Regions from separate parts of the Huintestinicola sp. genome, predicted to be linked through region 1. Evidence: predicted binding sites of a transcription regulator. Region 1 holds the regulator's gene; each other region holds the start of a gene.

Evidence for each region. The regulator HrcA, encoded in region 1, represses chaperone genes, less so after heat shock. The targets are predictions, from matches to a motif close to TGTTAGCACTCNNNNNNNNNGAGTGCTAACA.
Region 2: htpG (molecular chaperone HtpG) is a predicted target of HrcA. The motif match lies at 1,106-1,136, and genes of this name have one in related genera.
Region 3: ACI4J0_RS12965 (co-chaperone GroES) is a predicted target of HrcA. The motif match lies at 3,929-3,959, and genes of this name have one in related genera.

Annotation. Positions count from the first base shown of each region.
Region 1 is NZ_JBJERV010000018.1:9,788-16,821, reverse strand. It holds partial or broken gene dnaK (molecular chaperone DnaK) at 1-1,163, opposite strand, end outside; gene grpE (nucleotide exchange factor GrpE) at 1,226-1,831, opposite strand; gene hrcA (heat-inducible transcriptional repressor HrcA) at 1,841-2,902, opposite strand; gene ACI4J0_RS02900 (hypothetical protein) at 3,162-3,530, opposite strand; gene ACI4J0_RS02895 (cation:proton antiporter) at 3,773-4,978, opposite strand; gene ACI4J0_RS02890 (diguanylate cyclase) at 5,382-7,034, shown strand, end outside.
Region 2 is NZ_JBJERV010000095.1:101,802-108,835, reverse strand. It holds gene htpG (molecular chaperone HtpG) at 1-1,050, opposite strand, end outside; gene ACI4J0_RS12010 (helix-turn-helix domain-containing protein) at 1,276-2,097, opposite strand; gene ACI4J0_RS12005 (glycoside hydrolase family 2 protein) at 2,202-3,938, shown strand; gene ACI4J0_RS12000 (sodium-dependent transporter) at 4,135-5,487, shown strand; gene ACI4J0_RS11995 (glycoside hydrolase family 5 protein) at 5,540-6,496, opposite strand; gene ACI4J0_RS11990 (ABC transporter substrate-binding protein) at 6,567-7,034, opposite strand, start outside.
Region 3 is NZ_JBJERV010000100.1:110,175-117,208, forward strand. It holds gene ACI4J0_RS12945 (DEAD/DEAH box helicase) at 61-1,773, opposite strand; gene nrdD (anaerobic ribonucleoside-triphosphate reductase) at 2,077-2,343, shown strand; gene ACI4J0_RS12955 (Hsp20/alpha crystallin family protein) at 2,793-3,209, shown strand; gene ACI4J0_RS12960 (Hsp20/alpha crystallin family protein) at 3,299-3,709, shown strand; gene ACI4J0_RS12965 (co-chaperone GroES) at 4,021-4,305, shown strand; gene groL (chaperonin GroEL) at 4,339-5,967, shown strand; gene ACI4J0_RS12975 (chemotaxis protein CheD) at 6,154-6,627, opposite strand; gene ACI4J0_RS12980 (chemotaxis protein CheC) at 6,698-7,034, opposite strand, start outside.

The DNA.
Region 1 (7,034 bases):
GCCTTGTTTCTCTCGATCATCTTTGTGCATACGCCGCCCATGGTCTCGATACCGAGGGACAGAGGAGTAACGTCACGGAGAACCATTCCCGTTACATCGCCTGTGAATACGCCGCCCTGGAGAGCAGCACCGAGAGCAACGCACTCATCGGGGTTGATGCCCTTGAAGGGCTCGGTGTTCATAAACTTCTTAACAGCCTCCTGAACAGCAGGTATTCTTGAAGAACCGCCCACCATGAGCACCTTGTTGATGTCGGAGGGCTTGAGACCTGCATCGGAGAGAGCCTGCTTAACGGGACCCATTGTGGACTCAACCAGGTCGTGAGTCAGCTCGTCAAACTTAGCCTTTGTAAGAGTAAGCTCAAGGTGCTTGGGGCCTGTAGCGTCAGCAGTGATATAGGGAAGGTTTATCATGGAAGAGGGAGTGGAGGAAAGCTCTATCTTGGACTTTTCAGCAGCCTCTTTAAGTCTCTGCATAGCCATCTTGTCGCCGGAAAGGTCAATTCCGTCGGAAGCCTTGAAGGAGTCTATCATCCAGTTGATGATACGCTGGTCGAAGTCATCGCCGCCCAGGTGGTTGTTGCCGGCAGTAGCCTTGACCTCCTGAACGCCGTCGCCCATTTCGATGATGGATACATCGAAGGTACCGCCGCCCAGGTCATAAACCATAACGGTCTGATCCTGCTCCTTGTCGATACCGTAGGAAAGAGCAGCAGCGGTAGGCTCGTTGATGATCCTCTTGACATTAAGACCTGCTATCTGTCCTGCGTCCTTTGTAGCCTGACGCTGAGCATCGGTGAAGTATGCGGGAACGGTGATAACAGCCTCTGTAACAGGCTCGCCCAGATAAGCCTCAGCATCAGCCTTCAGCTTCTGGAGTATCATAGCGGAAATTTCCTGGGGAGTGTACTTCTTGTCGCCGATAGTTACCTTGTAGTCTGTACCCATATGTCTCTTGATGGAGGAGATGGTCCTCTCGGCGTTTGTAACAGCCTGACGCTTTGCGACCTGACCTACAAGTCTCTCGCCTGTCTTTGTGAAGCCTACAACGGAGGGAGTAGTTCTTGCACCTTCGGAGTTTGCGATAACGACTGCGCTGCCGCCCTCCATAACGGCTACGCAGGAGTTAGTTGTACCAAGGTCGATACCAATGATCTTTGACATAAAAATTCTTCCTTTCAAAATGTGGATTTTTTCATTTTATTTTTCCTGATATAAGGGAAATGTTACGGATTAGCCACCGTCACCATTGCGTGGCGGATAACCTTTTTGCCTAAGGTGTAGCCCTTCTGGAGAACTGCCGCAACGGTGTTCTCGCCTAAATTCTCGTCCTCGCAGCTGCTTACCGCATTGTGAAGATTGGGGTCAAAGGGCTGACCCACAGCGTTTATCTCGGAAACGCCCAGCTTTTCAAGAATGGTAAGATACTGCTTGAATATCATTTCAACGCCCTTCTTGAAATTCTCGTCGGAGCATTCCGCAGATGCCGCTCTTTCAAAGTTGTCGATAACTCCCAGCACCTCGGTAACGGTCTTTATAAGAGCGTTGTCGTAAGCGTCCTGCTTTTCCTTGAGGGAGCGTGTGCGGTAGTTGTAATACTCTGCGTCAAGGCGGAGATATTTTTCCTTTTCGTCCGCAAGCTCCTTTTTAAGGCTTTCAACCTCTGCCGCCAGCTTTTCCTCGGCGGTAGGCTCGGGAGCCGCTTCCTCCGCAGGCTTATCGGCGCTGTCGGCATCGGCAGTTTCAGCCGCAGCCTCCTCGGCTACGGGAGCCTCCTGTTCTGCTGCTTCCTGTTCGGTACTGTCGGTCTGCTTTTCCTTTTCTTCTGCCATTTTTATATATCATCCTTTCTGTCCGTCATCTTTCGTTTCCAGCGCGGGCGGGAAGCTGTCGGAATCCTCCGAAAGCAGCTCGCTTATCCTGTCGGTCATATACTCGATGTAAGGTATCACCTTCGCATAATCGAGTCTCAACGGACCGATAAGTCCCAGGGAGCCCGCTGTCCGCTTGCCCTTTTTAATGGGGGAAACGATCATACTCGAATTGCCGATAACAAAGCCGCCGTCCTCTCCGAACAGTACCTTCAGCTCGCTGAAGCTGTCGTCAAGGAGCTTTGAAAACTCGTTTTTCTGTTCAAAGAATTTGATAACGTCGCCTGCTTCGATATCGTTTCGCTTTAAAAGGTTCTTTTCGCCGCTGACGTGAACGTCGCTCTGCATAAAGCCCTTTGCCAGCTCTCTTATCCCCTTCATAAGGGGGGAAAGAGTGACGGTATATGCACCCATCGCCTCGGCAAGGCGTTCCAGCGTTTCGTCCGAAAGACTGTCAACGCTCATTCCGCTGAGGTTTCTGGTCATATATTCATTGAAAAACGCAAGCTGCTCGTGAGTAAGGTCAAGCTCCAGCCTGCACACCTTGTTCTGTATACTGCCCGACGAGGTTATCATCAGCAGCACATACATATGCTTTCCCGTGGGAACAGCGTCGACCTTTGCGATCACCGAAAACTGAGGAGCGCAGTTTGAGACCACAGCCGCACAGTCGGTTATCTCCGCCAGAGCTCTGGTGGCATTGTCAATGAGAGCCTCCTCCGTGGAGAAATCCTCGCCCAGGGCTTCGTCGAGCATTGCCTTTTCATCGTCGGACAGCGCTCTTTTTGGCATAAGCGTTTCAATATAAAGCTTATATCCGCTGTATGTGGGGATACGCCCTGCGGAGGTATGGGGCTGCTCTAAGAACCCCAGCTGCTCCAGCATTGCCATATCATTTCTGATGGTGGCGGAGGAAACTCTGATATCGGGGAGAGCAGCGATGGTTTTCGAGCCTACAGGCTCTCCTGTCCGGATATATTCATCTACAACTGCAGCCAGTATTCTGAGCTTTCTGTCGTCCAGCAGGATCATCACCCTCTTACTTTAGCACTTTAAACATCATTCTGTTAGCACTCATTCTTCTCGAGTGCTAATTATATTATACACCATTTTTCCGACTTGTCAAGGGGTTTTGAAAAAAAATTTAGCAAATTCACTCCGAGAGTGCTAAATTTACGTTCCGACATGGGTCAGAAAGGGCATTTCACCGGTTATTCTGCCCTGTTTTCAGGTCAAAGATACTTTTGAACGCTCTTCTGTGATCTTTATTCCACATCTGCAAAAAGCGTTTTTAATGTGGCAGCGTTTCCGGAAATATCTCCCAGTAAAACCGCCGTGCCGACTGCGGGAAATCATCAAGAATACCATGCTCCGGGTCGTAAAAAACGCCGTCCGAATACAGCGACCAATGCCAGCAGCGGGGTGTTTCAAGGCTGAGAAGGGCACAGGGAGGAAGGTCGGCTTTTGTCTGCGCCTGTCTGCGTTCGGAGGAAAATTTTACGCCGTGTTCGGTCAGGACGCGCTTCATTTCCCGAAGATCGGTCTCACGGTCGTTCCCGAGATATTCGCAGATGTGTTCGACAGTCGTTCCCAGCAGCATCGCAAGAACTGCCTGACCGCACTGCAGGTCGGTGGGTTCGTGAATATATTCAATGTTCATCTTTTTCATGCTCCTGTATTATAGCAAGACACAGAAATAGACTGACAAAAGGAGGCGAGTGCAAAGCTTGAAGAGTTAGGAACGAACCCGCAGGCAGGCTTGCCGCCTGTCAAGGGTGAGTGACGACACTATTCAAGCTTTGAACCGCCGAACTTGGCAGGATATTTTTGTGGATCGCTATAGTATTACATAAAAAACGGCTGCCGCACAGCAAAAGTGCAGCAGCCGGAAATTTCAGAATGTCACTTTGCGGCAATGGCAGGCTCATTCTCCGTAGATCGGCTGTCCTTATCCTTGAAAACCACCTTCAGCAGAACGGGAGTGAGGATAGTGGTCAGCACCACCATTATAACTATAGGAGCAAAGAACTTGTCGCTCATAAGTCCCACAGCCTCGCCCTTGTTGGCAACGATAAGAGCCACCTCTCCGCGGGAGACCATTCCCACGCCTATCTGCAGCGCTTCCTTATTGCTGTATTTGCAGAACTTTGCGCCCAGACCGCAGCCAACTATCTTTGTAAGGATAGCCACAAGCGTGATAAGAACGGTAAAGAGGATTATCTCCATATTCATCTCGGGAAGAACTACCTTGAGACCGATGCTTGCGAAGAATATGGGTGAAAGGAGCAGATAGGAAAGGGTATCGAAACGCTTGTTGATATAGTCTGCCTTCTTTGTTCCTGAGATCGCAAGGCCTGCAAAGAACGCTCCCGTAATGTCCGCAACGCCGAAAAATTCCTCGGCGCAGTAGGAAAGGATAAGGCAGAAGGCAAAGCTTATCACAACGTATCTTCTGAGCTTGACGGGGCTGTTGTCCGTCCATTTCTTGAACAGGTAGTGATATCCCACCGCAGCCACAAAGGTGAAGCCGAAGAAGCCCAGTATCTTTAAAAGCACAGTGCCTATCTTAACGGTGGGGTCAGCCATGCTGATGACCATTGTAAGGGCGATAATGCCTAAGATATCGTCGATTATGGCAGCGCCGAGTATCGCATTGCCCGCGGGAGTGGAAAGCTTGCCCATCTCCTTGAGGGTCTCGACGGTGATGCTTACTGAGGTGGCAGTGAGGATAATTCCGATGAAAATGTTCTGGAGCAGCTTGTTGCCGTCAACGGAGTCGTTGAAGAAATATGCCACAGCCGCACCGCCCGCAAGGGGTACCAGCACGCCGATAAGAGCGATAAGGAAGGACGCCTTTCCCGAGCGTTTGAGCTCCTTGATATCGGTCTCAAAGCCTGCGGCAAACATCAGCACGATAACGCCCACCTCTGAAAGGCAGCTGAGCATTTCGGTTGAATGGATAAGTCCCAGACAGGCAGGACCAAGAATAACTCCCGCCAGCAGCGCGCCCACCACCTGGGGCAGCTTTATCTTTTTTGAAAAAAGTCCCAATACCTTTGTGCTGATAAGAATAAGGGCTATCGAAAGCAGGTACGAATAATCTTCCATAAAAATCGTCCTTTCTTTAATAAACATTTTTATACCAGTCTGAATTATAGCATAATATTTGTGAATATTCAACACTTATTTTATAAACCTGAAAATTCTCATTTTTTGTAAAAACTTGATATATTATTAACGCCGCTATTGTGTAAAAAGACTGAAATCTGCAAGTATATCCCGTGAAAGAACGGTGAAATCATAATGCACATATTATAATATAATAACAGCGGCAGGGAACAGATATTACCTTTTTCCGAAAAGTTAGATAGTTTGTGTGGAATTTATTAAATATATTATATTTTTTAATATTTAATTCACGGCTATAAGATATAATATATGGTGTATAAATATAGTCTGCCGGCAGCTGCCGCAGACACAGACAGGGACAACTTTATTTAAGGAGAAAACAATGGGAAAGCGTAAGGTTATCGGAGTTATACTAACTGAACCCGAATCTATATATCAGCAGCGCCTGCTCAGGGGTATCTTTATGCAGTGCAGGGAATATGGCTACGACGCAGCCGTATTTGCGTCCCTCTCAAAGCCGGGAATGTTTTATAAGGATTATCAGGAGGGCGAGACAAATATCTTTGAGCTGATAAACTTCGACCTTGTGGACGGAGTTATCGTCCCGCCCATAACGCTTTCGGGAGACCAGGCTGTCCAGGATCACGTTCTCCATAAGCTGCAGAAGGAGTGCAGAAAGCCTGTTGTATCTCTTGATCTGCCCTTCGGAGATTATCCTGTTGTCTATACCGACGACCGCAGCGCATTTGCCGCAATAACCGCTCATCTGATCGACGTTCACGAATGCAGGAAAATATATTTTCTGACAGGCAGAATGGGCTTTACAGTATCCGAGCAGCGTCTTGCAGGCTATACGGATATAATGAAAAAGCGTGATATCCCCGTTGACGACAGTATGATCTTTTACGGAGATTTCTGGTATTCGGGAGGCGAATCCTTAGCCGACAGGATAATTTCCGGAGAGCTGGCAATGCCCGAAGCTGTAGTATGCGCCAGCGACCATATGGCCATAGGTCTCGTTAACCGCCTTGTGGAACACGGCATAAAGGTTCCCGAACAGATCATTGTTACAGGCTATGACGGAACTGCCGAAGCTGTTCTCAACGATATCTCCATAACCACCTGTATCCCGGATATCGGCAGTGCCGCCGCAGAAGCGGTGAACGTTCTCAGAAAGCAGATAGAGCCTGAGAGCCGTGTCATCCCCGTCCATTCGGGCAAGGATAAGGGACTTCGTATCTGCTCCAGCTGCGGCTGCCCCGAAAATATGGCATATGTAAAGGAATGTCTTAACAATTCCCTTATACGCTCCAACTGGAATTACAGCGATAAAGGGATAGAGGACCGCGTAGATATAAATATGCTCCTTGAGAGCTATATGTTTGAGAATTTCGCAGGCTCGGTGGATATCGATGACTGCCTTTACAAAATTTTCGGCTCGGATTACCTTATCAGACCATACAGCCGTTATTATCTTTGTCTCACGGAAGAGTGGCTGAACTCCGACGAGCAGCCTGCAAAGGGCTATCCCGACAAGATGAAAACGGTCATATACAAACGCCCCTGGAACGATTCGGGAGACAAATTTGAGGACTGCTATTTCTCCGATAACAGCGGAGAGGTCTTTGACACAAAGCTTATGCTCCCCCGTATGTGGGAGGAGCGTGAAGAGCCTTCCGTATTTTATTTTACTCCCGTCCATTACATCAAAGATACTCTGGGCTATTCAGTGGTGGAGTGCAGTCTGACTCAGGAGCATATAATCGGAAATGTCTACCGCAACTGGCTCAGAAACGTAAGCAGTGCCCTTGAGATGATAAGAGTCCGCACCCGCCTGGAAATGTTCTCCGAAAGAGACGCTATGACAGGTCTTTATAACCGTCGCGGAATGGAAAAGGAGCTTGACAAGCTGCTCAGGAATGCCAGATCCTCCGACAAGATGCTCGTATTCGTAATAGATATGGACGGGCTTAAATTCATAAATGACACCTACGGTCATACAGAGGGCGACTACGGCATAAGAGCCATCGCCAAT
Region 2 (7,034 bases), on a different contig from region 1:
CATTTCTCTTGATATGTTGAGAGAGAGGTCGGCGGAATCCACAAGTCCCTTTACAAATGAGAAATAATCAGGGAGCAGGTCTGCACACTTATCCATAATAAGAACGCCGCTGGAATAAAGCTGGAGACCCTTTTCGTAATCCTTAGAATAGAAATTGTAGGGTGCCTGAGAGGGGATAAAGAGGAGTGAGTCATATGTGGTCGCACCCTCGACCTTGGAGTGAATGTACTTGAGAGGGTCGGTGTAATCGTAGAATTTCTCCTTGTAGAAATTGTTGTAATCCTCGGGTTTAAGCTCGTTCTTGTTCTTTCTCCAGAGAGGTACCATACTGTTGAGAGTCTCGTTCTCAATGTATTTCTCGTATGCCTCGTCGGAATAATCGTCCTCCTTGGCGTCGTCCTTTCTGCGGGATTTCTCTACGTCCATCTTGATGGGGAAGCGGATATAGTCGGAATATTTCTTTACAAGCTCCTTGATACGGAAGTCGCTGAGATATTCGCTGTACTTCTCGTTTTCGGTATCGTCCTTGAGGGTAAGGCGTATCTCGGTACCAACGGTCTCTTTGTCGTCTTCCTCAATTGTGTAGCCGTCAACGCCGCAGGAAGTCCATACATATGCCTTATCGGAGCCGTATGCCTTTGAACGGACTCTTACTTCCTTTGCGACCATAAATGCGGAATAGAAGCCTACGCCGAACTGACCGATGATATCAACGTCCTCGCTCTTTTCGTTCTCGTTCTTGAACTTGAAGGAGCCGCTGTTTGCGATGATACCGAGGTTATTTTCCAGCTCGTCGGCGGTCATACCTATACCGTTATCGGTAATGGTAAGTGTGCCTGCGTCCTTGTCTGCGATGATATTTATCGCAAAGTCGGATTTGCTCATTCCCACCTTGTCATCGGTGAGGGACTTGAAATAAAGCTTGTCGATAGCGTCGCTGGCATTGGAGATAAGCTCTCGGAGGAATATCTCCTTATGAGTGTAGATCGAATTGATCATCATATCCAGGAGCCTTTTGGACTCGGCTTTGAACTGTTTGGTTTCTGCCATTGTAATGCACTTCCTTAAAAATTATATATAGTGATTAGCACTTTACGGTTGTAAGTGTTAGCACTCGTTCTTGTTGAGTGCTAAAATAATTATAGCTCACCTGTATATAAAAATCAAGAGGGACTTGCATATTTTTACAATTTGTTAATATATTTTCTGCTTTTATATCCAAAACAAAAAAATGCCAGGAGAACTTTGCAATAATCAGTATATTTGAACTGAGAGCTATTTTATTTGCCTTCTGAACTGCTTCGGAGAGCTTCCCGTCTGAGCCGAAAATGCCTTGTAGAAATTGGAGTAGGTGGAAAATCCGCAGCTTTCGCATACCTCCTGTGGGGAAATGCCCTTTTCAAGGAGCTCCTTTGCCAGATTTACCTTTTTCATCAAAATGTACTGATGAACGGTTGTTTTGGTGTGCTCCTTGAATTTGTGGGAAAGGTAATATTTGGAAACGAAAAACCTGACGGAAAGCTCTTCCAGCGAGGGTGCGTTCACAACGTTTCTGTTGATATAGGAAATTACCTGACGGATAAGGTCTTCCTGTTCCTCTGCCGCCCTGGGAGCGGTTTTCAGCTTGCGGAGAATGGCTTCTGATATAAGAGTAATGCAGCTCCCGGCGGTAAATACGGCAAGAGGGTCGGAGGAAACATAGCTTTCAAGCAGCTTGTCAAAAAGCCCTGTCAGCGCCCTAAGCTCATCGCCTTCAAAGGAGGTCAGTCGGGTGTTCTTTTCCTCGGTCATTTGTATTATTTCATTGGTAAAGCAGGCTATACCCCTATTTGTCGAGGCATAACGGCTGCTTATCCACAGCACATAGCGTTCATATACCTGATCTCCGTCAATTACGGGGCGGTGGAGCTTTCCCGGGGGAATTATCAGCACATCTCCTTTCGATAAAGCATAGCTCTCGTTTTCAATGTAGTATTTTACATTGCCGTCCACAAAGAAGTAGATCTCGTAAAAATCGTGGCTGTGAAAGTATATTGGGTCGGTGTATTTTTCCTTGTTGTGGGAAATTCGGTAATTCTCATTCATATACTTTATCATACAGCAATTTTTGAAATATTTCAAGGGGATATCGGCAAATTCTGATATTTTATTTTGAAAAGATATGTGGTAAAATAAGGATAACGAAAGGAGCGGATCGTCCTATGGAATACTACGAAAAGGAATATTTTGAAAAGCTTGTCACCGCAGACTCGATGATATATGACAGATTTAGGAAAAAAGAGTCCTTAAACGGTCATTGGCATTATGCTGTTGACCAGTATGACACATTTATCAGACAGAAATGGTTCGAGGAAAACTATTATGACGGCGGGGGAAATACTCTGCCTGTGGACTTTTCCTTTGATGAGTGGGAGCTTATGACTCTCCCGTGCTGCTGGAATACTGCGGATAAGATGTATATGCTCTACGAGGGCAGCATGATATTTACAAGGAAATTCCTGTACGCAAAGCAGAACGATGATGAGCGTATGATACTGAAGATCGGTGCGGCAAATTATCTGTGCAGAGTGTTTATCAATAAAAAATATGTGGGTATGCATCGGGGCGGCTCAACACCCTGCTATTTTGACATCACCGATTTCCTGGAGCATGACAACCGCATAATTATTCAGGCAGACAGCGCAAGACGGAATGAGCAGGTGCCGCCCTCAAATACCGACTGGTTCAACTATGGCGGGATCTACCGTGATATCGAGCTTATCCGTGTGCCGAAGGTACATATCAAGGAGCTTAAGATAGCCCTTGAACCGGGAAGCGGCTTTAAGAAAATACGTGCCTGCGTTACTATGTCCGAAGCGGTAAACGAAAAAGCGGTACTCACCATAGACGAGCTTCACATTTCCGAGGAAATAGCTGTGGAAAACGGAAAGGGTGAGCTTGTATTTGAAGCATCTCCCGAGCTGTGGTCGCCCGAAGATCCGAAGCTGTATGATGTTTCGCTCTCATGCCTTACCGATACAGTGCGGGACAGAGTGGGCTTCCGCGAGATTCGCAGGTCGGGTATGGATATTCTTCTTAACGGCAAGCCTGTATTCCTCAGAGGAATAAGCTGCCACGAGGACAGCGTGTCAAACGGCAAGGCGCTTACCGATGAGGAGCGCATAGAAAATATCCGTGCGGCAAAGGAACTGGGCTGTAATTTTATGCGTGTGGCGCATTATCCGCACAGTGAGAGAATGGCTCAGCTTGCAGACGAGCTGGGGCTGCTTCTCTGGGAAGAGATACCCGTTTACTGGGAGGTGCATTTCTGGTCGGAGGATACCTACAGTGATGCTCAAAATCAGCTGAGGGAGCTTATTACACGGGACTACAACCGTGCAAGCGTGATAATATGGTCGGTGGGCAATGAAAATTCCGATACGGACGACAGACTTAAATTTATGGGCGGGCTTGCGGAATGTGCCCGCAAAAACGATCCCACAAGGCTTGTTTCCGCCGCCTGTCTTGTAAATTTTGAGAAAAATGCCATCGAGGACAGGCTTGAGCAGTATCTTGACATTATCGGCGTGAACGAATACTGCGGCTGGTACACAGCAGACCTGCGGATGCTCCCCGAGCTTTTCCAAAACAGCGACCCGAAAAAGCCTGTTATCATTACCGAGTTCGGCGCAGACGCATATCCCGGACTGAGAGGCACCGTTACCGACAAGGGCACTGAGGACTGTCAGGCATATGTATATGAAAAGCAGATAGAAAACATCAGAAAAATCACATACATCAAGGGTATGACCCCCTGGATACTTCATGATTTCCGCTGCCCAAGAAGAACTTCCGTTAATCAGCGGTACTACAACACAAAGGGTCTGCTTTCGGCTGATAAAACTCATAAAAAAGCGGCGTTTTATGTTCTTCGGGATTTTTATAATTCCATAAAATAAGATGATAGATATTTCGGTAATATTTTTTTCAAAGCGGTAAGCAGGGGCTTGCCGCTTTAGTGTTCTATTTAATATCATTTCTGCAAATTTGAAAAAATTTCCTATATGCAAATATGATAAAATTCCCTATAACGGTTGAAATCTGTTTGATTATATGGTATAATAAGCAATATGTGATCAAACGGGAGGTTCTTTAATGGAAAAAAAGAATAGCTTTACAAGCAGGATAGGGTTTATCCTTGCTGCCGCAGGCTCAGCTGTGGGACTTGGAAATTTATGGAGATTTCCATATCTTGCGGCAAAATACGGCGGAGGAATGTTCCTGCTCATCTATCTGCTGATAGCAGTCACATTCGGCTTTGCACTTATGATAACCGAGGTTGCCATAGGCAGAAAAACGGGAAAAAGCGCCCTGGGTGCATTTGCCGCGCTGAATGAAAAATGGGGATTTGCAGGTGTGCTTGCAAGTCTTGTTCCCTGTATTATTTTCCCGTATTACAGCGTTATCGGCGGCTGGGTGGTCAAATATCTTATTGCATTCTGCTCGGGTCAGGGCAAGGCTGCGGCAGGGGATACATATTTTACAGGATTTATTTCTCAGACAGCCGAACCTGTTATTTGGCTCAGTGTATTTCTGATACTTACTGCCGTTGTAGTTATGCTCGGCGTACAAAAGGGCGTTGAAAAAGCAAGCCGAATACTTATGCCCGTGCTTGTGGTGCTGTCTGTTATAATTGCTGTCTACAGCGTAACGAGAGACGGAGCAATGGACGGCGTTATCTACTATCTGAAACCTGATTTCAGCAAATTTTCGATAAGTCTGGTTTTTGCGGCTCTGGGACAGCTTTTCTATTCCATGTCTCTGGCAATGGGAATTATGATAACCTATGGTTCCTATATGAATAAGGACAGCGATCTGGAAAGCTCTGTCCGTCAGATCGAAATTTTTGATACTGGTATCGCATTCATTTCGGGACTTATTATTATTCCCGCAGTTTTCGCCTTTTCGGGCGGAGATGAGTCGGTGCTCAGCTCAGGTCCCAGCCTTATGTTTATTACTTTACCGAAGGTTTTCGACAGTATGCCCTTCGGCTCGGTAATGGGAGCGGTATTCTTTATCCTGGTACTGTTTGCGGCTCTGACCTCTGCCATTTCCCTTATGGAGACCATAGTATCCTTCATCGAAGAAAAGACATCGCTTAAAAGACCTGTTATCTGCCTTATCGTTGCAATTGCTTCGTTTATAATGGCAGTGCCCTCATCTCTCGGATTTGGACTCCTCGAAAGCGTTCAGATACTCGGTCTTTCAATACTCGATTTCTTCGACTTTATCAGCAACAACGTTCTTATGCCTGTCGTTGCCTTCCTTACCTGCATTTTTGTAAGCTATGTTGTCAAGGTCGATACGGTGACTTCTGAGGTGGAACTCAGTTCGTCGTTTAAAAGCAAGAAGCTTTATACTGTAGTTATCAAGTATATTGCGCCTGTTTTTATTCTGATAATCTTTGTAAGCTCCGTTCTTAGAGGTCTTGGAATAATTGATTTCTGATAAAAAATGTGCCTCTCCCTGTTGCTGCGGGGAGAGGCACATTAAGTTTATATCATAAATAACGGATAAGCTCTCTTCTTACTTTTTCCATTCTGTCATCGGCAATTCCGAAGTTCATTTCCTTGTAGCTCCAGACCGCACGGGAGATATCAAGCCTGTCGAAAGCGGTGTTTATCGCCTTGAACCATTTCAGAACATCCTCGGGCTCGGCATTTTCGATAACTCCGTATTCGCCGCAGTACAGCACAGTACCGTTTTTCTTTGCTGCTTCATAAGCACGGCTGAATCTGTCCATGAAAAATTCGGGAGTTACGGGGGGATCGCACTTATCAAAGCTCATTCTGAATTTTGTGTCCATTCCCTCGTACCAGTATGCGCCCTGGTGCGTAAAGTTCATAGGGTCATAGCAATGAAAATTATATACCACCTTATCATCATAGGGCGCTTCAAGGTCGGGCACGGCGTCGGGACTGTTCTGCCAGTAACCGCCTACGAGGATGAAGGTGTCGGGAGCAAGCCTGCGGATACGCTCGATACAGCATTTGATAAGCTTGTTCCAGGTCTCACTGTAGCTCTGCTCTGTTACTTCGTTCAGAAGCTCAAATGCAATTGTGCCGTCATTTACTGCATAACGCTCCGCAATGCGTTCCCAGAGCTTTAAAAAGCGCTCCTGCAGAGCAGGACTTTCAAAAAAGCCCGATTCGCCCTCGCCTTTATCGAAGGAGTAGCCGGCGGTCTTATGCAGGTCCAGGATAATATTAAGTCCGGCATTTTTGCACCAGCTTACGGCATTGTCGATATATGCAAAGCCTTCCTCCTTGAAGTTTCCGTTTTCGTCCTCAAGAAGATTGTAGTCTATCGGCAGGCGGACATGATCTGCCATCCAGGTGGAAATTTTCTTGATATCCTCTTCGGTGATAAAGCTGTCATAATGCTCTTTGGTATGGCAGCACTGCGAGAGCCAGCCGCCTAAGTTAACTCCTTTTTTGTAGCCTGTAAAATTAACCATAAATTATTCCTTTCAGCTTTTCAAATCTCCCCCTGCATTAGCAAGGGGAGATGATGTTTTGGGATATTCCTCAGAAATTTTCTTCGATCTGCTTGTTAAGCGCGTCGATCTCGTTCTGAACTGCGCCGCTGATCTCATCGCGGGTAGTTGCCCAGTCCTTGCCATTGTAGGAAGCGTCCTTGATGGGGTTGTGGACCATATCGTAAATGTCGGAGGAGGTGCCTGCATAGAAGTCGATAACGGGGTTTTCGTTTGTAAGCTCCTTAGTCTTGTGCCACATATCGATCATCTCGTCACTCCAACCGTAATCCTCTCTGTACTGCTTTTCTGCGATCTCCTGAGTTCTTTCGTCGCCCACAGCCATAAGCTTGCACTTCATAAATGCTGCAGCTCCCTCGGGATTGGGTGCGCTCTTGCAAAGAGCGTAAGCGTCAACGCCTGAAGGCAGATAGTAATTGTCAGCCTCGGGATCCTTGGGCATGGGAACGAACATTATCTCGCCCTCAGCGCCGAATTTGGAAAGGTCTGCCTCATAAAG
Region 3 (7,034 bases), on a different contig from region 1:
ATTTATATGTGCGGCAATATTTTTATAGGATAAAGAATAACGAATAAATTATAAAGTCGGTCAGCTTCGGGGGCGAGCGCCGGGATTGCCCCGTCTGCTGCCCTTGCCCCGGGTGTTTGCTCCTCTGCGGGAATTGTTCTGACGGCGGGGGGCTCTGTCGTCCTCAAAACGCTCGTTTCGTCCCTCATAGGGCTTGACGGTTATTTTCTGACCGTTTATCTTGGTGCCTGCCATTGAATCGAGGATATGCTCCTTGTCGGCTTCGGGCACTTCTACGGTGGTGAAGCGGTCATAGATATCTATCTTGCCGAAGCTCTTTCCGGGCATTCCCGTTGCGTCCACAAGGGCGCCCAGGACGAAATTGGGGGCAAGGCGGTTGGCTCTGCCTGCGGATATTTCAAGCTTGACGGTTTTTGATCGTTCCTTTCCGCTCTTTGGAGCGCTGTCCCTGGGGGCGGTGAAGGCGATATCGGGGATATTTCTTGTCTCGGCGGACAGCTTCATTCCCAGAAGTGCGGCGGCGATCTCCTCGGCGGAGAGGTCGTTTTCGCGCATAAGCCTTGTGACCTCGGAAATGTACTTATCATATTTTCCGCTTTCGCAGCATGAGATTATCTTCTCGCTGACGTGCTCCGACTTGCGCTTTACGATCTCCTCCCTGGTGGGAAGGTCGGCTCTTACGATTTCCGTTTTGATGAACCTGGAAATGTCCCTCAGCTCGTAAAACTGCTTCCTGCCGCTGATTATGGTATAGGCAGCGCCGCTTTTGCCTGCTCTGCCCGTTCTGCCGATACGGTGGATATAATACTCATTATCCTGGGGGAGGTCGTAGTTGAATACTGCGTCTACGTCGTCCACGTCAATTCCTCTTGCGGCTACGTCTGTGGCGATGAGGACGTTTATGGCTCCCGATTTGAAGGCATTGAGGACCTGTGTGCGGCTCTGCTGCTTCATATCTCCGTGAAGTCCCGATGCCTTGAAGCCCTTTGACACAAGTGCGTCGGTAAGCTCGTCCACCATTTTCTTGGTGTTGCAGAATACCATTGACAGGCGGGGCTCATAGGCGATGAGGAGCATTCTCAGGGCATCGGTCTTTCTGCCCATGGGCACCTCGAAATATTTCTGCTCGATGCTGTCTACTGTGCGAGCCTTGCTCTCTACCTTGATGACAACGGGGTCGGTCTGGTACTGCTTTGTGATAGCCATTATGGGAGGGGGCATTGTGGCGGAGAAAAGCACGGTCTGCCGCTCCTCGGGGACGTATTGCAGAATTGTCTCGATATCCTCGCGGAAGCCCATATTGAGCATTTCGTCCGCTTCATCGAGGATTATTGTGCGAAGGTTTTCAAGGCGGAGGGTCTTTCTGCCGATGTGGTCCATCACTCTTCCCGGAGTGCCCACAACGATGTTTGCGCCACGCCTTAATTCGCCTATCTGTCTGTCCATTGCTGCGCCGCCGTACACTGCGCAGGGGCGCACCCAGGGCATATATGCGGCAAATTTCTTTATCTCGTCGCACGCCTGCATCGCAAGCTCTCTGGTGGGGCAGAGAACAAGCACCTGCACGCCCTTGCTGCCCTTTTCAAGCGCTGCTATGGCGGGTATGCCGAAGGCGGCGGTCTTTCCTGTGCCTGTGTTGGACTTTCCTACAAGGTCCCGTCCCTCAAGCATTACGGGAATGGCTTTTGACTGTATTTCTGTGGCTTCGGTAAAGCCCATTTCGGTGACTGCCCGTACTATCTCTTCGGGCAGGTCAAGTTCTGTAAAAAGCATTAAACTATCCTTTCGTTATAACAGTAATTTTTTGATTTATCATACTAAAATATTATTATATCACACAGGATTATGCGATGTCAACAAAGAATAAGGCGGCAAATTGTTAATTTTGTAAAAATTTAGTCGGAATATTTTTAGGCTACAATTGAAATGCGGTGGCTATGCGGGTTTCGGGGAGGATGTAAACAAAATGTTAATTAAATCGATTTCTCCTTGAAAACACTATATATTGTGGTATAATTAAATAGTCGGCACTAAATATTGTGGCGAATTTGCTTAAAAGTTAAGGGAGTAATGAAAATGAACGTTAACGTTACGGGCGGAGAAATTTCCAATGAGGAGCTTGAGGCTTACATCAGGCACGGCGAGGAGAATTACCCCGGGAAAAAGATCGTGGGCATTGATATCGCTCTTGACGGCGATTTCGTCGATCTGAATTATTATTTTGAAAGCGTTCCCTTTGACCGAATAAGAAGAATTACGGGCTATCTTGTGGGCACTCTTGACCGCTTCAACGACGCTAAGCGAGCTGAGGTCATGGACAGGGTCAAGCACGGAAGCTGCTGAATTTGAATATATTTTTATGAGCCGGTGCGGTTTTATGCATCGGCTCTTTTATTTTTGGAATATATGTGCTGATTTTACAAATCGGGCTGCTTGTTTTTGGTTATTCAGATGAATTTGTATTGAAATGGCACTTTTGTGCTGAAATGTATTGACAAATTGAGACAAATGTGCTATAATATGAATACTGATATGGCTATGGGGAAAAATATAAGGAGATGTTTTAGCACTCGTATCTTGCAAGTGTTAGCACTCATACAACGAGACTGCTAAATTTCACCGTTTTTTCACAATACGGATATTGTATTATCATAATAGGGGGGTATTATTATACTCGTAAACGGAAGATACCGAGATGATGCGGTACAGATACCCCGTTTATACAAATCACACCATCTCGAAGCAGCTCCTTTCAGAAGCAGGCTTCCTATATTTTGAAAGAAGGTAATTTTATGTACGGTTTAACTCCCTTTGAAAGAGCTTTTGGCATTTTTGATCCCTTTGCTGATCTTGACAGCGGCTTTGTAAAGGACGGTCAGAGGTTCAGCGCCTGCCGCACGGATATCCGCGAGGACGATGACAAGTTCGTTATGGAGTCCGAGCTTCCCGGCTTTGACAAGAAGGATATCTCCATTGACATCTCCGGTTCGAGCCTGACATTGAAAGCCGAACATTCCGAGAATACTGACGAGAAGAACGGCAAGTATATCCGCCGCGAACGCACCTTCGGCTCATATCAGAGAAGCTTCGACATTTCGGGCATCGACACCGAGCACATCACCGCCGATTACAAGAACGGTATCCTTATCATGACCCTGCCCAAGAAGAAGCCCGATGTTCCTGTTACACGCAGGCTGGAAATTCAGTAATGCGCATCGCGGTCGTAAGGAGAACATCTCCACAGGTTAAAAACAGGCGGAGCGCACAGGCTCCCCATTATCGGAAAGAGGGTAATTTTATGTATGGTTTAACTCCTTTTGAAAAAGCTTTTGGCGTTTTTGACCCCTTTGCAGACTTTGAGAAGGACGGCAAGCGGATAAGCGCCTGCCGCACCGATATCCGCGAGGAGGACGACAGGTACGTTATGGAATCCGAGCTTCCCGGCTTCGACAAGCAGGATATCTCCATTGATATCACAGGTTCGAGCCTGACATTGAAAGCCGAGCATTCCGAAAATAATGACGAGAAGGACAAAAACGGCAGGTATATCCGCCGCGAGCGCACCTTCGGCTCATATCAGAGAAGCTTCGACATTTCGGGCATCGACGCAGACCACATCAGCGCCGATTACAAGAACGGTATCCTTATTATGATACTGCCCAAGAAGCAGCCCGATGTTCCCGTTTCACGGAGGCTTGAGATACAATAATTCGCTTTTCGGGAGGGGATATCCTCTCTAGTATAAAATTGAATTCCCGGAAAGACGTTCGGCTTCGTCGGACAGCTTCTGCCCCATGGGTCGGACGCCTTTCTGTTTACATATATTATATATTTTACCTGCTCATTCCAATGCGAATTGTGCATTATGATGAAAATACAGTGATTTACGCAAAAACACTTGATTTTTTTAGTGAACGTGGTAAAATATATTTAGCACTCAATAAATAAGAGTGCTAACACATCAAGCGTTTGACTGCTAAATTTGCTTAGCAGCTACTTATAGGAAGGAGTTTTTTAGTTATGAAAATCAAGCCACTTGCAGACAGAGTTGTTATTAAGATGACTGAGGCTGAGGAGACCACCAAGAGCGGTATCATTCTCACAGGCAATGCCAAGGAGAAGCCCCAGATCGCTGAGATCGTTGAGGTTGGCCCCGGCGGTATGGTTGACGGCAATGAGGTAAAGATGGAGCTTAAAGTCGGTCAGAAGGTCCTCGCTTCCAAGTATGCGGGCACTGAGGTAAAGCTTGACGGCGTTGAGTACACTATTCTCCGTCAGTCCGACATTCTCGCAGTTGTTGAATAAGAAACATTCTAAATTTATTGGAGGTACATTACAATGGCTAAGGATATTATTTACGGCGAAGACGCCCGCAAGTCTTTACAGGCAGGCATTGACAAGCTTGCAAATACAGTTAAGATAACTCTCGGTCCCAAGGGCAGAAATGTTGTTCTTGACAGAAAGTTCGGCGCTCCTCTTATCACCAACGACGGCGTTACAATTGCCAAGGAGATCGAGCTTGACGACGCTTTCGAGAATATGGGCGCTCAGCTGGTCAAGGAGGTTGCTACCAAGACAAATGACGCTGCAGGCGACGGTACAACTACCGCTACTCTTCTCGCTCAGGCTCTTATCAGAGAGGGTATGAAGAACATCGCTGCAGGCGCTAATCCCATGATAGTTAAGAAGGGCATGGCTAAGGCTGTTGATGCTGCTGTTGAGGCTATCAAGACAAACTCCAAGGATATTGAAGGCTCTGCTGATATCGAGAGAGTTGCTACCGTTTCTTCCGCTGATGAGAAGGTGGGCAAGCTCATTGCAGAGGCTATGGAGAAGGTCACTTCCGACGGCGTTATCACTATTGAGGAGTCCAAGACTGCTGAGACTTACTCCGAGGTAGTTGAGGGTATGCAGTTCGACAGAGGCTACATCACTCCTTACATGGTTACAGATACCGACAAGATGGAAGCTGTTATTGACGACGCTTACATTCTTATCACCGACAAGAAGATATCCTCCATTCAGGAGCTCCTTCCTCTTCTTGAGCAGATCGTTAAGAGCGGCAAGAAGCTTGTGATCATTGCTGAGGACATCGAGGGCGAGGCTCTCTCCACTCTTATCGTTAACAAGCTCCGCGGCACATTCACCTGTGTTGCTGTTAAGGCTCCCGGCTTCGGCGACAGAAGAAAGGAAATGCTCCAGGATATCGCTATCCTCACAGGCGGTCAGGTAATTTCCGAGGAGATCGGTCTTGAGCTCAAGGATACTGAGGTTTCTCAGCTGGGTCGTGCTAAGCAGGTCAAGGTTACAAAGGAAAACACCATTATCGTTGACGGTCAGGGCAGCAAGTCCGAGATCAAGGACAGAATAAATCAGATCAAGTCTCAGATAGAGGTAACTACCTCCGAGTTCGACAAGGAAAAGCTCCAGGAGAGACTTGCTAAGCTTTCCGGCGGCGTTGCTGTTATCAAGGTAGGCGCTGCTACTGAGGTTGAGATGAAGGAGAAGAAGCTCCGCATCGAGGACGCTCTTGCTGCTACCAAGGCTGCTGTTGAAGAGGGTATCGTTGCAGGCGGCGGAACTGCTCTTATCAATGCTATGCCCGCTGTTTCCAAGCTCACTGCTTCGCTTTCCGGCGATGAAAAGACAGGCGCTCAGATAGTTCTCAAGGCTCTTGAGGAACCTGTTCGCCAGATCGCTGCAAATGCAGGTCTTGAAGGCTCTGTTATCATTGATAAGATCGTTCGCTCCAGAAAGGTCGGCTACGGCTTCGACGCTTACAGCGAGACTTATGTTGATATGATCCCTGCAGGTATCGTTGATCCTACCAAGGTTACACGCTCTGCTCTCCAGAATGCTGCTTCCGTTGCTGCTATGGTTCTTACCACAGAGTCTCTGGTTGCTGACATCAAGGAGCCCGCTACTGCTCCTGCTCCCGGTGCCGGTATGGACGGCGGTATGTACTAATACCGATATTCTTTATAATAAATGTTTTTCGCCGTACAGGAGGTTTCCTGTACGGCGATTTTGTATTTATTGGAAAAAGTTTGAGGGTATCAAGTGATATATGGGGACACAAAAAGTTAGCGGGGGCGGAAGCTTCGTCTTCGAAATGCTGTCGTGAAAAAAATCGGGGCTTTTCGCCCCGATAATTTATACTCTTTTTGTAGGTCTTGTGGCTGCCTTTACCTCCATAATGCCGTCCTCGCTGTAGAAGAATACTGTTCTGCCGAAATTCAGACCCGTTTCTTCGGCGATTATGGGGATATTATATGTCCCGAGCACCTTCTTTACCGCTTCGATATTTCGCTCGCCGATGTTGAATACGGAGGAGGTGGTGCTGAACATCTGGGCGCCTCCTGCTATTTTTGCGGTGAGACGGTATTTTTTTGCGCCCATTGCCACCATTTTCTGTATAAGCTCGGTTATGCCTGTGTCGGCGTATCTTCTCATATTGTCTGCGGCTGCTCCTGCGTCCTTGCTCCAGGGCAGCATTATATGAGCCAAGCCCGCAATTTTCAGCTCTGCGTCATAGAGGCAGATGCCTATGCAGGAGCCTAATGCATATGTCGCCAGAACTTCGGGACTTTTTACCACATTAAGATCTGCTATACCAATGTTTACCATTTTACGTTACACTCCCCACAGCGGTATTTCCGCATGATTTCATTTTCCCGAAAAAAGCCTTTATCACGCTTTATACTTCTATTCCAAGCTTGGAAAACAGTGTTTCGAGAGATGAAAGCTCGGGAACGAGGATCATATTGCTCTTGATCTCGCTGCTGTCGCCGCCTGAGGGGGAGTCGCCGAAGATGAAGCTGTCGTCGATAAACAGCACGCTGTTGCCTATCTGGGCAAATTCTACGGCGGGCACTGCAAGTATGGCTCCTGCCATATCTATGCTTATGGTGGGAACGGAAATGTCTATCGTAAGCCCTGTGAGGGAGGATATGGCGTTTACATAGGAGCCTGCAAGGATATTTCCTATCTCCTGGATAAAGGAGATGTCCATTTCGTCAAGCTCGGTAAGGTCA